3 regions of the Rothia sp. ND6WE1A genome follow, and region 3 is predicted to be linked to each of the others. Evidence: riboswitches for the same ligand, from Rfam matches in the RefSeq annotation. Region 3 holds a riboswitch; each other region holds the start of a gene.
What was found. Region 3 has a riboswitch for S-adenosylmethionine ahead of A7E48_RS03890 (methylenetetrahydrofolate reductase). Riboswitches for the same ligand answer to the same signal wherever they lie in the genome.

Region 1 (3,272 bases), on a different contig from region 3:
TGACATCGTTGCCTGTCACCACACCGGTGAGCATCCGCGCGTCGTCATCGTAGTTATACCGTGCTACGTTGCCCGCCCGCATGTACTTCTGCCCGCGTGAATATGCCCCGTGCCCTACTTGACGAATAATCTCAGCAGCCGTGACGGGGATAGCGGGAAAAGCAGTCGAATCGCTCATAGTCTCTTCCGTATAAGGGCCAAACGGTTAACTTAACCAGATTAGCCGAGAACAATTCTTCGTGGTGAAGTGCTACCTATGATTGTTCAGAATTTGCTGTCTGCGAGCGTCCACCGCGGGGAGCCGAAGAGTGCTTTTCCGCTTTATCTACGGCGATGCGGTGAATGAAATCGGTAGTTTCCATCACGTTGGAATCATCATGATGTCCGGTTGTTCTAAACCAAGTGCTTACGAGAAAGTTGTCTACCTTGGTGACTCGTAAACCAAAGGCATCTCCAGAGTATTGGCCGCTCAAACTCGTCAAATCAGGGTTGCTGGGAGCTCCGCTGGGAGTGGGATTTCGATGTATCTCAAAAGCATCTTCGCTACCGGGATAGAGCTGGGTCAGGGCTTCTGTGCAATCGGCGGAGTTCTTTTCTAACGTGGAGATGAGCTGCTGGGCAGCTGTGGCATCTGCTACAGAAAATACTGAAATATACCCTGAAAGCTGGTCTATCCCATTCTGTCCCAGAGTAATACGACGGCGTTCGCCTTTTTGGATAGTAAATTTTCCACCGGGGGTGCTAAATAATCCCAGCCCCAGCTGCTCGTAGGCTACGCATTTTTGGTTGACCTGTTCGGCAAGAAGTGGGTTATCCGACATCAGCTGTTTTTGAGTTGCTGGGATGCGGGTTGAGGTTTTTTGCCACTGTTTTGCGTTAAAGTGCTCGGTTGTGGGGGAGGCCATGAGGTAGGGGATAGTTTTTTGTACCCTGATGTCATTTTGAGTGGGTAATACGGCATCGGGATTTTCTTCTAGGACTTCGGTGAGGCTTTTGGTTTCATCCGGAGCGTTCTGGTTGGTGGCGACGGGAGAGCATCCTGCCAAGGCAAGCGTTGCGGTGGCAGAGAGCGCTATGAGACGTCGGGAGAGAAACTTTATTGTGTTATTGGATAACATGTAGGGCTTCCTTGGCGGGCAATACCTCAATGGGGGGGGGATTTATCAAAGACATGGGTCTTTGGAGGTGCAGAGGAGGTGAATGATTGAGAACGAAAGTTTTTTCGTCCTCAATTTTTACCCTTTTCACATTTTAGGGGATGGCTTCCCTCCCGGGTAAATCAATTTTTTTCTGGGACGGTATTTTATTTTCAGAAACGGTGGGTTATGGTTTTAAACAGCTTCAAGAGTTTCAACTGACAAGCTCCGACTTTAGTTGAACGCCAACCCCATGTTCACGGGTGGCTCGGATGACGAAGCGGTCTGTATTCGCGTTGTTAGCGCGTTTGCTACCAACGCAGGCTGGTACAGACAAGAGCACTTCGAAAGGAATGCGCGAAGGCGCAGTGTGGCTATGACTACCACCGCTCGACCCCACGAAACTATTCAGAAGAACCTCAGCACCGTTGCGGTGACTGCTCGTGGAGGCTACTCCGCAGTTTCTATCCAGGATTACACCCGCATCTCTAATGAGCGTTCGGAATTTCTCAACTTTTTGCTGACCCCAAATCCATCAGGGGTTCCTGCCACTGAATATGGCGCACTTCAGGTCGCATGAGCCAGTTTTCCGGACTCCTTCTTGACTCGGATGTGCTGGCGGAAATCCGCAAAGCGACTCCTGACCCGAAGGTGGTAGCTTTTCTGCGGCGTAACTCCTATAAAGTTCTCTACATTTCGGTGTTAAGCTTGGGCGAGCTTAAAGGACTTTACCCCTATACGGAAACAGAACGCTGGCTCAGCGAACTGGTAGATCGTTTTGGGGAGCACGTTTTAGAAATCGATGAAAAGGTTTCGTTGGAATGGGCTGGTCGCCAGGCTGAGCGGGGATTCCACGCGGTAGGTTCTGAGAGAACCGTGCCGCTCCCCACCGCGGCTTTAGAGGGGCTCATCTGTGCAACGGCTCAAGTGCACCAGCTGGAGATTGCCTCTTCCAAAGCAGAGGTGTATCAACGGTGGGGCGTTCAGGCGACTAATCCTTTTACTGAAGAATAACCCTAGTAATTGCGGGTTCGCTCAAGCGCTTTTCCAATGATTTTCTGGGGAAGTAGGGCATTACTCCATCGCATAATCTTGTAGGGCGCCGACGGCACTACTGCCGCTTTGCCTTGAATATTCGCTGTAATGGCGGTGCGAGCAACCTGCTCGGCGCTCAGCCAGAATATCCCTGGCACCTGAGGCTCAGAAACCTCCATAACACGGTGAAATTCTGACCGCGTTAGTCCGGGGCAGACGGCGGTGACACTTACCCCGCGGGTAGCATACTGCAAATTTGCTGATTCACTGATAGACACCAAAAACCGTTTAGCTGCAGAGTAGGTTCCACCGGGAGTAAAGGCAGCAACAGATGCGACGTTGATGATTCGCCCCCGCCCCCTATCAACCATGGGGCCCAACGCCGCGTGCATCAGTGCCAGCGGAACTTTTGCCAAGACCTCCACTTGGTTGAGATGACTCTGAACGCTTGCTGAAAGAAAGTCTTTGCCTAGACCAAAACCAGCGTTGTTGACCAGAATTTCTACGGGGTTCGTCTCCTGTTGAAGACGCGAGATGAGGCGCTGGACGTCGTCGCCCTTCAGCAAATCTGCCGGGAGAATCTCTATATCTATATCGGCGGTCCTCAACTCGTGAGCGAGTTCTTCAAGTTTCTCGACCCTCCGTCCACTCAGCACTAAAGAGTATCCCCGTGTGGCGTATTCACGGGCAAAAGCTGCGCCAATTCCAGAGGACGCGCCGGTGATGAGAACATAAGGCATAGATGAAAAACTACTCATCTCTCTAGTTTAGGGATGAGAACCTGAGAGCTTGCTGGCTATTTTCGAAAAATGTGGATTCAAATCGTGCTCAAAGCGACTGCCAGCTACACCTGAGGGTGCAGTTCGTGAAAAGATAAAGGACGATGAACACCACTTCCAAAACCCCGCCGAAACGTTCGCTCCCTATGCCTCTTTGGATGCAGGGGGCTATCGAACTGTTAATGACTGCTGTACTTTCGTTCGCGACCGTGCTCATTTTATTGGTGGCAGTGTGGTTTGCCGGCGGGTTTAATGACTCCTCTTTGCTGGGTGTCTCACAACTTTCCAGCCAGATTTGGTTGCTGATTCATGGTGTTCCACT
Region 2 (3,272 bases), on a different contig from region 3:
TGGACTGGGAATGAGTGGTCGATGCCGGGTGAACCGCCAGCGAACGCACGTCGCCTATATTCACCAACAGCGAGTGGAGTTGGAGCGCATCTACGAACTTCTGCGCTTTTGCTGAATCAGCATTCTTGAGAGTGAACCCGAGGACGGCGCCGGGGCCACGGGGAATGTACTTCTGCTTGAGCTCGTAGTAGGGCGATGATTCTAGCCCCGCCCACTGCACCGATTCCACGGCGTCGTGATTTTCGAGGAATTGCGCTACCTTAGTGGCGTTTTCTATATGGCGTTCGACGCGTAACGAAAGAGTTTCAAGCCCAATTGCTATGTTGAACGCGTTAAAAGGAGATATAGACTGCCCCAAATCGCGGAGCAACCCTACGCGCGCTTTGAGAATGTAAGAGAGATTGACGCCGAATGCGCCGTTCTTACCTAAATCGCGGGCGTAGACCAGCCCGTGGTAACCCTCATCTGGTGTGTTGAAGAGGGGGAATTTCTCGGGGTCTTTCCCAAAGTCGAAATTACCCGAATCTACGATGGCTCCTCCCACCGATGTTCCGTGTCCGCCAAGGTATTTGGTGGCGGAATGTACCACGATGTCTGCGCCAAATTTGAAAGGGTTTAAGAGGAAAGGGGTAGGGATGGTGTTATCGACAATAAGAGGTACGCCTGCCTCGTGGGCGACCTCTGCAATCGGCTCGATATCAAAGACATCGCCCCGAGGGTTAGGCAGCGTTTCGCCAAAGAACGCCTTGGTGTTGGGGCGCACCGCGTTCTTCCAGTCCTCGATATTGAGAGGATCAGCGACGAACGTAGTTTCGATACCTAAATTAGCCAGGGTGTATTTGAGCAGGTTAAAGGATCCGCCGTAAAGAGAAGGGGACGCGACGATATGGTCGCCTGCTCCTGCCACGTTCAAGATAGCGTTCGTCGTTGCCGCTTGACCCGAAGAAAGTAAAAGTGCTCCTACGCCACCTTCCAAAGCGGCGATTCGGTTTTCGACTGCCTCTTGAGTGGGGTTGTTAATGCGGGTATAGATGGGCCCCAGTTCTGCCAGGGCAAAGCGATTAGCCGCCTGCTCTGAATTCTTGAAGACGAACGAGGTGGATTGGTAAATCGGTAGGGCACGGGCGCCGGTTGCCGAATCAGGTTCTTGTCCTGCGTGAATTTGTTTCGTTTCGAATTTCCATCCTTCAGGCTGCGAAGGAGTGGGTATGGCGTTCTGTTCGTTAGTCATGCTTGCTCCAAATAGGTTGTAGACGTTGGAACCGCATGCCAAATCTTTAGGGTGTCTAGTGATCGCAACAAAGATTATTGATGGTAGGTATGTCCCCAAAGAAGATGGGGCATCGGTCCCGCGCTTGCACACCCCGCCGGTGAGGTGTACCCGGTCATCACCCAGGGCACCCCACCGCGAGAGGAGGGTTGCCGACCAGTAAGCTGGGGCTTAACACTGGTTCTCTTGACCTGCTTTCATGCTAGCCAAAGGAGGCTAGGGAGGGTCAAGGAGGGCAGAGTTTTATGTCGAACATTTCTGACCCTCAGAATTTCGGCGTCATATTTTGTCATAGAGTTAACATTCGCGGTGCCAAAAACATGTATTTGCTCAAAGCACGCCGATGCTCTAGAACCGAACTATTTGAATAGCGTCTAAAATGGGGATATAGCCATGAACACCCAACATGGGGTTGCATCACAACTAGAGGGGACTTCTTATGACTACTTTTTCTCCGTTGCCTGCGCCTCGTGCGCGTCAGCAGATGACTACCAGAGTCTTTCATGACGATACTTTTTACGATTCTTTTGAATGGTTGCGAGAGAAAGAGAAGTCAGAGGTTATCGATTACCTCACAGCGGAAAACGAATACTGCGAAAAGGTTACCGCCCAGCAACAACCATTGCGCCAAACCATTTTTGATGAAATCAAAGGTCGCACACTAGAGACCGATTTATCGGTGCCCACCCGTAAGGGCAACTGGTGGTATTTTTCACGCACGGTCGAGGGGCAACAGTACCCCCTGATGTGCCGCGTCCCAGCGGTTCGAGAAGGAAGCGTAGAGGAACGTTTCACCCCTCCGCTGGTTGAATCGAATCAGCAGTTAGAGGGAGAAGAAACTCTGCTCGATTGCAATGCTTTCGCAGCTGATTTACCTTTTTTCTCGCTTGGTTCCTTTGAGCCCTCGCTCGATGGTGAGCTCCTGACCTTCGGCGTCGATGACGCCGGCGACGAGCGCTACACGCAGTACTTCAAGAATCTGAACACCGGAGAAATCAGCTCGGATCGTCTCGAAGATATTTTTGCTGGTGCTTTTCTCACTGCCGACGCCACCTATCTCATCTATTCCTTGGTCGACGACTCGTGGCGCCCCTATGAAATTCGCGCACACAAAATCAACAGCTCGGATGAAGATATCGTGCTCTTCAAGGAACCCGATCAAGGGATGTGGCTCGAAGCTAATCTTTCAGAAGACCGAACTCATGTGGTGCTCACGTCGTTCTCTTCCGAATTCACTGAGGTTCGCTTGGTGCCCACAGACAATCTTCGTACCACACCGATGGTCGTGATTCCGCGGACAGAGCGTGTGCAATACAGCGTTGAACCCATCATCATAGCGGGGCAACAATATCTCATCATGGTGCACGATTTCGAGGCGATTAACTCAGAGATAGTGCTCTCTCCGATGCCCACCGGGCTAGGATTCTCAGACTTACGGCAGCAGTGGATTAAGGTAATGCCCCATCGTGACGACGTGCGTGTGGAGGGAGTCTCCTTTTCGTCGCGCCATCTAGTAGTAACTGCTCGCCAAGATACCACGGTCAAAGTTTTCCTGGCTTCTTTAGATGCTCTTGCGCAGCTGAAGGTAACGGATTCCCCCGCCGGTCTTACTTTCACTGAGCCCGCTGGTTTTACCGAAGAAATTTACACTACCGGGGTACTGAGCACTTCGGTCGATTCGCCCATCGTCCGCATTAATTACACCTCATGGGTAACTCCTACCCGTATCTTTGATTATTTTCCAGAACAAGAATCACTAATTCTACGCAGAGAGACGCCGCTTCTTGGGGGCTTTGACTCCGAGGATTACCTTGCCTATCGGATGTGGGCTCCTGCGCGCGATGGAAAGATGATTCCGCTGTCGGTGGTGCATCGGGCTGATCTCGATAAGTCCCGAGAAAATCCGGTGTTGCAGTACGGCTATGGCTCCTACGAAGTCTCGGTCGACCCCTATTTTTCGATTCCCCGCCTATCCCTGCTCGACCGCGGTGTCATCTTTGTT
Region 3 (3,272 bases):
AGAATCCCACATTCCCGTTATTTACGCAGACGGTGAGGGTCCCTGCGCTTTGGCCGGGTGCGTTGAGCGGCGAGCTACTAGCGGACGTCTCGCATACGTTTTGCGCGCCCTCCGCATTTGCCCCGTCCGCCCCACCCGCGCCGCCGTTGCGCACAGGGGCGTCCTCGGGCTTAAAAATCATGGCGCGGTGCGACGTCTGATCTAACCGCTCGCTCACCTGCGATTCTAAGGAATTCTTGATAGTGAGAAAACTGCTGAGCCCGATAATCAGGCAGGCAACGCCCAACATTCCCACTAATATAGCCGTCAAAATAGTGCGCAGGCGAGGCGCAGATGCGAAAGACGAGTTCACGCTAGTTAGCCGGCTTAATCACGTAACCAGCACCGCGAACCGTATGAATCATAGGTTCTCGACCTGCATCAATTTTCTTGCGCAAGTAGGAGATATAGAGCTCCACAATGTTCGCTTGACCGCCAAAATCGTAGTTCCACACGTTATCGAGAATCTGAGATTTTGAGACCACTCGCTTAGGGTTTTCCATGAGATAGCGCAACAGGTCGAACTGCGTTGCCGTGAGTGAGATGTCTTCTCCACCGCGGGTCACTTCACGGGTATCCTGATTCAGCACGAGATCGCCGACAACCAGCTCGGCGTCGTCTGCTGCCACAACGCCTGAACGCTGTACGAGGCGGTGAAGGCGAATCATGACCTCCTCCATAGAGAAAGGCTTGGTCACGTAATCATCGGCGCCAGCGCCAAGTCCTTCGATGCGGTCGTCGACCGAGTCTTTAGCGGTGAGAAAAAGACAGGGCACCTGCGGGTAAAGTTTCCGCACGCGGCTCAGTAATTCGATGCCGTCGAATCCGGGCATCATAATGTCCAGCACCAGAACATCGGGACGCCACTCGCGTGCTACTGCGAGCGCATCGGGGCCGTTTCCTGCCGATTTAACATCCCACCCAATCATGCGCAAACCTACGCTGACTAACTCTTCGAGCATGGCTTCGTCGTCGACGACGAGCGCGCGGATGGGCGTACCATCTACGTGTTCGAGAGTGGGGAGGTTTTTGGCGATTTCGTGTGCTCTGCTGCTCATGTGTATAAGCCTAGCGTTTGAGGGTGTTATGGATCTGACGTTTTGCTTGTTTCTGGGTCTTACAAAGTAACTGCATGCCGGGGGCATAGGTTAAACACAGGAAAGCGGAACAACTCGGCTGAGAACACGCGATTTGCCGATACCTGGCGTAGCGTCGGCAAGCAATCCCTCTCGTCTGCTTCGCTAGCGCTCAGGAAGGCGATTCACGCCAGACCCAGCCAGCTTTCCTCCCGCTACGCCAGGTTCTCGACTTATAGCTCGTCCTCACCCTGCTTTCACATAACTTAATATGACGCTACCTAGACATATTCACTACACGAAGTTACATAGGCACATCTAGGCGTTTTCGCTTGTGAGCCCGTGATGCGCCCATTTATATTGATTCTGTTATCTATCAAGAGCGGCCGAGAGATCTGGCTCTACGACGCTGCAGCAACCTCGCCCGAGCAATCGGGAGAAGGTGCTCCCGCCAGGACCGATAGAAGAATTAGCTTTCTGCTTTTCTATACGTTCGTTCCTCCCCTATAAAGGGGTGGGCGTGTATCTATCGGGCGAATCCATCGAAAGGAAATGCCCTCTATGGCACCTCATACGGCTCTGTCTTATGAGCTTTACCCTCCACGGTCTGTGGAAAGTCGTGACTCTTTGTTGCAAACCATTGACGAGCTTTCGGCTACTTCCCCTGACTATGTTTCGGTGACTTATTCCGGTACTGCCGAGCGTAAGCAACAGACTCTCGCTTTGCTTGATTATCTGGTGCACGAAACCAAGCTGACTCCGTTGGCGCATTTGACGTGCGTGGGGCATTCAGTGGGGGAACTGGAACACGCTGTGCGCCTCATTGTGGGTTTAGGCGTGCGGGGCTTGTTGGCTTTGCGCGGTGATATTCCGGCGGGGGTTTCCCCTGATGCTCTGGAGCTTCCGTTTGCGCGCTACTTAGTGGAGCTTATTCGCCGGGTGGAACGTGAAGATTTTGCGCATTTTGCCGGTGGAAAGCTGTCGATTGGGGTGGCTGCTTATCCGCAGAAGCACCCGGAGTCGGTATCGCTTCTTCAAGATATTGAGATTTTGCTGGCTAAGCAACGTGCGGGTGCTGATTTTGCTATCACGCAGGTTTACTTTGATAACGCTCGTTTTCAGGGACTGTTGGATGCGGCGCAGACTGCCGGGGTGAATTTGCCTATTATTCCGGGCATTATGCCGGTGACGTCGTTGCGCCGTCTCATTCGGCTGTGCGAGTTGGCGGGGTTGGCTATTCCGCTGGATCTTGCCAGTGCGTTAGAGAATGCCGATAACAAGGCGGAGCGCCACAAGATTGGGGTGGAGTATGCGTTGCATCAGTGTAAAGCAGCGCTAGATTCTGGTGCCAGTGGTTTGCATTTTTACACTTTCAACGAGCACCGCGCCGTCCTCGATGTGCTGGAGCATCTCGATATCGCTCCCTATACGTCGCGCTATTTTAGTCCTCTGAAATCTTCTCAGCCGTCGCATTTTTCTACGTCAGACGCCGAATACGCGTCCGTGTCTGCTTCCGCTTAACACTTTTTCATTATCTTCCTGAAAGGTCACTTTTCATGTCAGTCCAGAATTTTCCTGCAGCAACTATTGTTGGTTACCCTCGCATTGGTCGCCACCGCGAACTTAAGAAAGCAGTGGAGGCTTTTTGGAAGGGGACTGCGAACCGCAGTGAGCTAGATGCGCAGGTGGCTGAGGTTCAAAAAGTTAACCTTGCCCGCCTCACCGAACTCGGTTTGAACGCTGACTACGCGATTCCGGCGTCGTTCTCTCACTACGATCAGGTACTCGATACGCTTCGTTTGGTCAACGCGGTTCCTTCCCGTTTTGCCGATGCCCTGGATGAGCGCGGCATCCTACCGTTGGAGGGGTATTTCGACTTGGCGCGTGGCACCCAGGATCAGCCTGCGTTGGAAATGACTAAGTGGTTTGACACGAACTACCACTACCTTGTGCCCGAGGTTGGAGCGCAGACTTCGTTTGAGTTGAATCCTGAGGAGTTGTTCGCTCAGCTTGATATTGCTGAGGAGCAGGGCGTGCGTGTGCGCCCGCAGATTGTAGGTCCGATTACTTTTTTGGCGTTGGCTAAAGCTGAGGACGGCACAGCACCAGACTTCGAGCCTCTTTCTCGTCTCGACGATTTGCTGGCGGTTTATGAGG

Region 1: it holds a riboswitch for S-adenosylmethionine, as region 3 does, so the genes downstream of both, A7E48_RS05310 (nuclease PIN) here and A7E48_RS03890 (methylenetetrahydrofolate reductase) in region 3, are expected to answer to the same signal.
Region 2: it holds a riboswitch for S-adenosylmethionine, as region 3 does, so the genes downstream of both, A7E48_RS07265 (O-acetylhomoserine aminocarboxypropyltransferase/cysteine synthase family protein) here and A7E48_RS03890 (methylenetetrahydrofolate reductase) in region 3, are expected to answer to the same signal.

The regions. Positions count from the first base shown of each region.
Region 1 covers NZ_LXTU01000038.1:9,585-12,856, reverse strand. The annotation lists gene A7E48_RS05320 (SNF2-related protein) at 1-178, opposite strand, end outside; gene A7E48_RS05315 (hypothetical protein) at 255-1,118, opposite strand; SAM riboswitch class IV at 1,340-1,482, shown strand; gene A7E48_RS05310 (nuclease PIN) at 1,513-1,716, shown strand; gene A7E48_RS05305 (plasmid stabilization protein) at 1,713-2,150, shown strand; gene A7E48_RS05300 (SDR family oxidoreductase) at 2,153-2,929, opposite strand; gene A7E48_RS05295 (DUF6350 family protein) at 3,055-3,272, shown strand, end outside.
Region 2 covers NZ_LXTU01000055.1:7,171-10,442, forward strand. The annotation lists gene A7E48_RS07265 (O-acetylhomoserine aminocarboxypropyltransferase/cysteine synthase family protein) at 1-1,231, opposite strand, end outside; SAM riboswitch class IV at 1,347-1,462, opposite strand; gene A7E48_RS07270 (S9 family peptidase) at 1,710-3,272, shown strand, end outside.
Region 3 covers NZ_LXTU01000032.1:9,553-12,824, forward strand. The annotation lists gene A7E48_RS03880 (cell wall metabolism sensor histidine kinase WalK) at 1-352, opposite strand, end outside; gene A7E48_RS03885 (response regulator transcription factor) at 354-1,097, opposite strand; SAM riboswitch class I at 1,486-1,582, shown strand; gene A7E48_RS03890 (methylenetetrahydrofolate reductase) at 1,677-2,636, shown strand; gene metE (5-methyltetrahydropteroyltriglutamate--homocysteine S-methyltransferase) at 2,672-3,272, shown strand, end outside.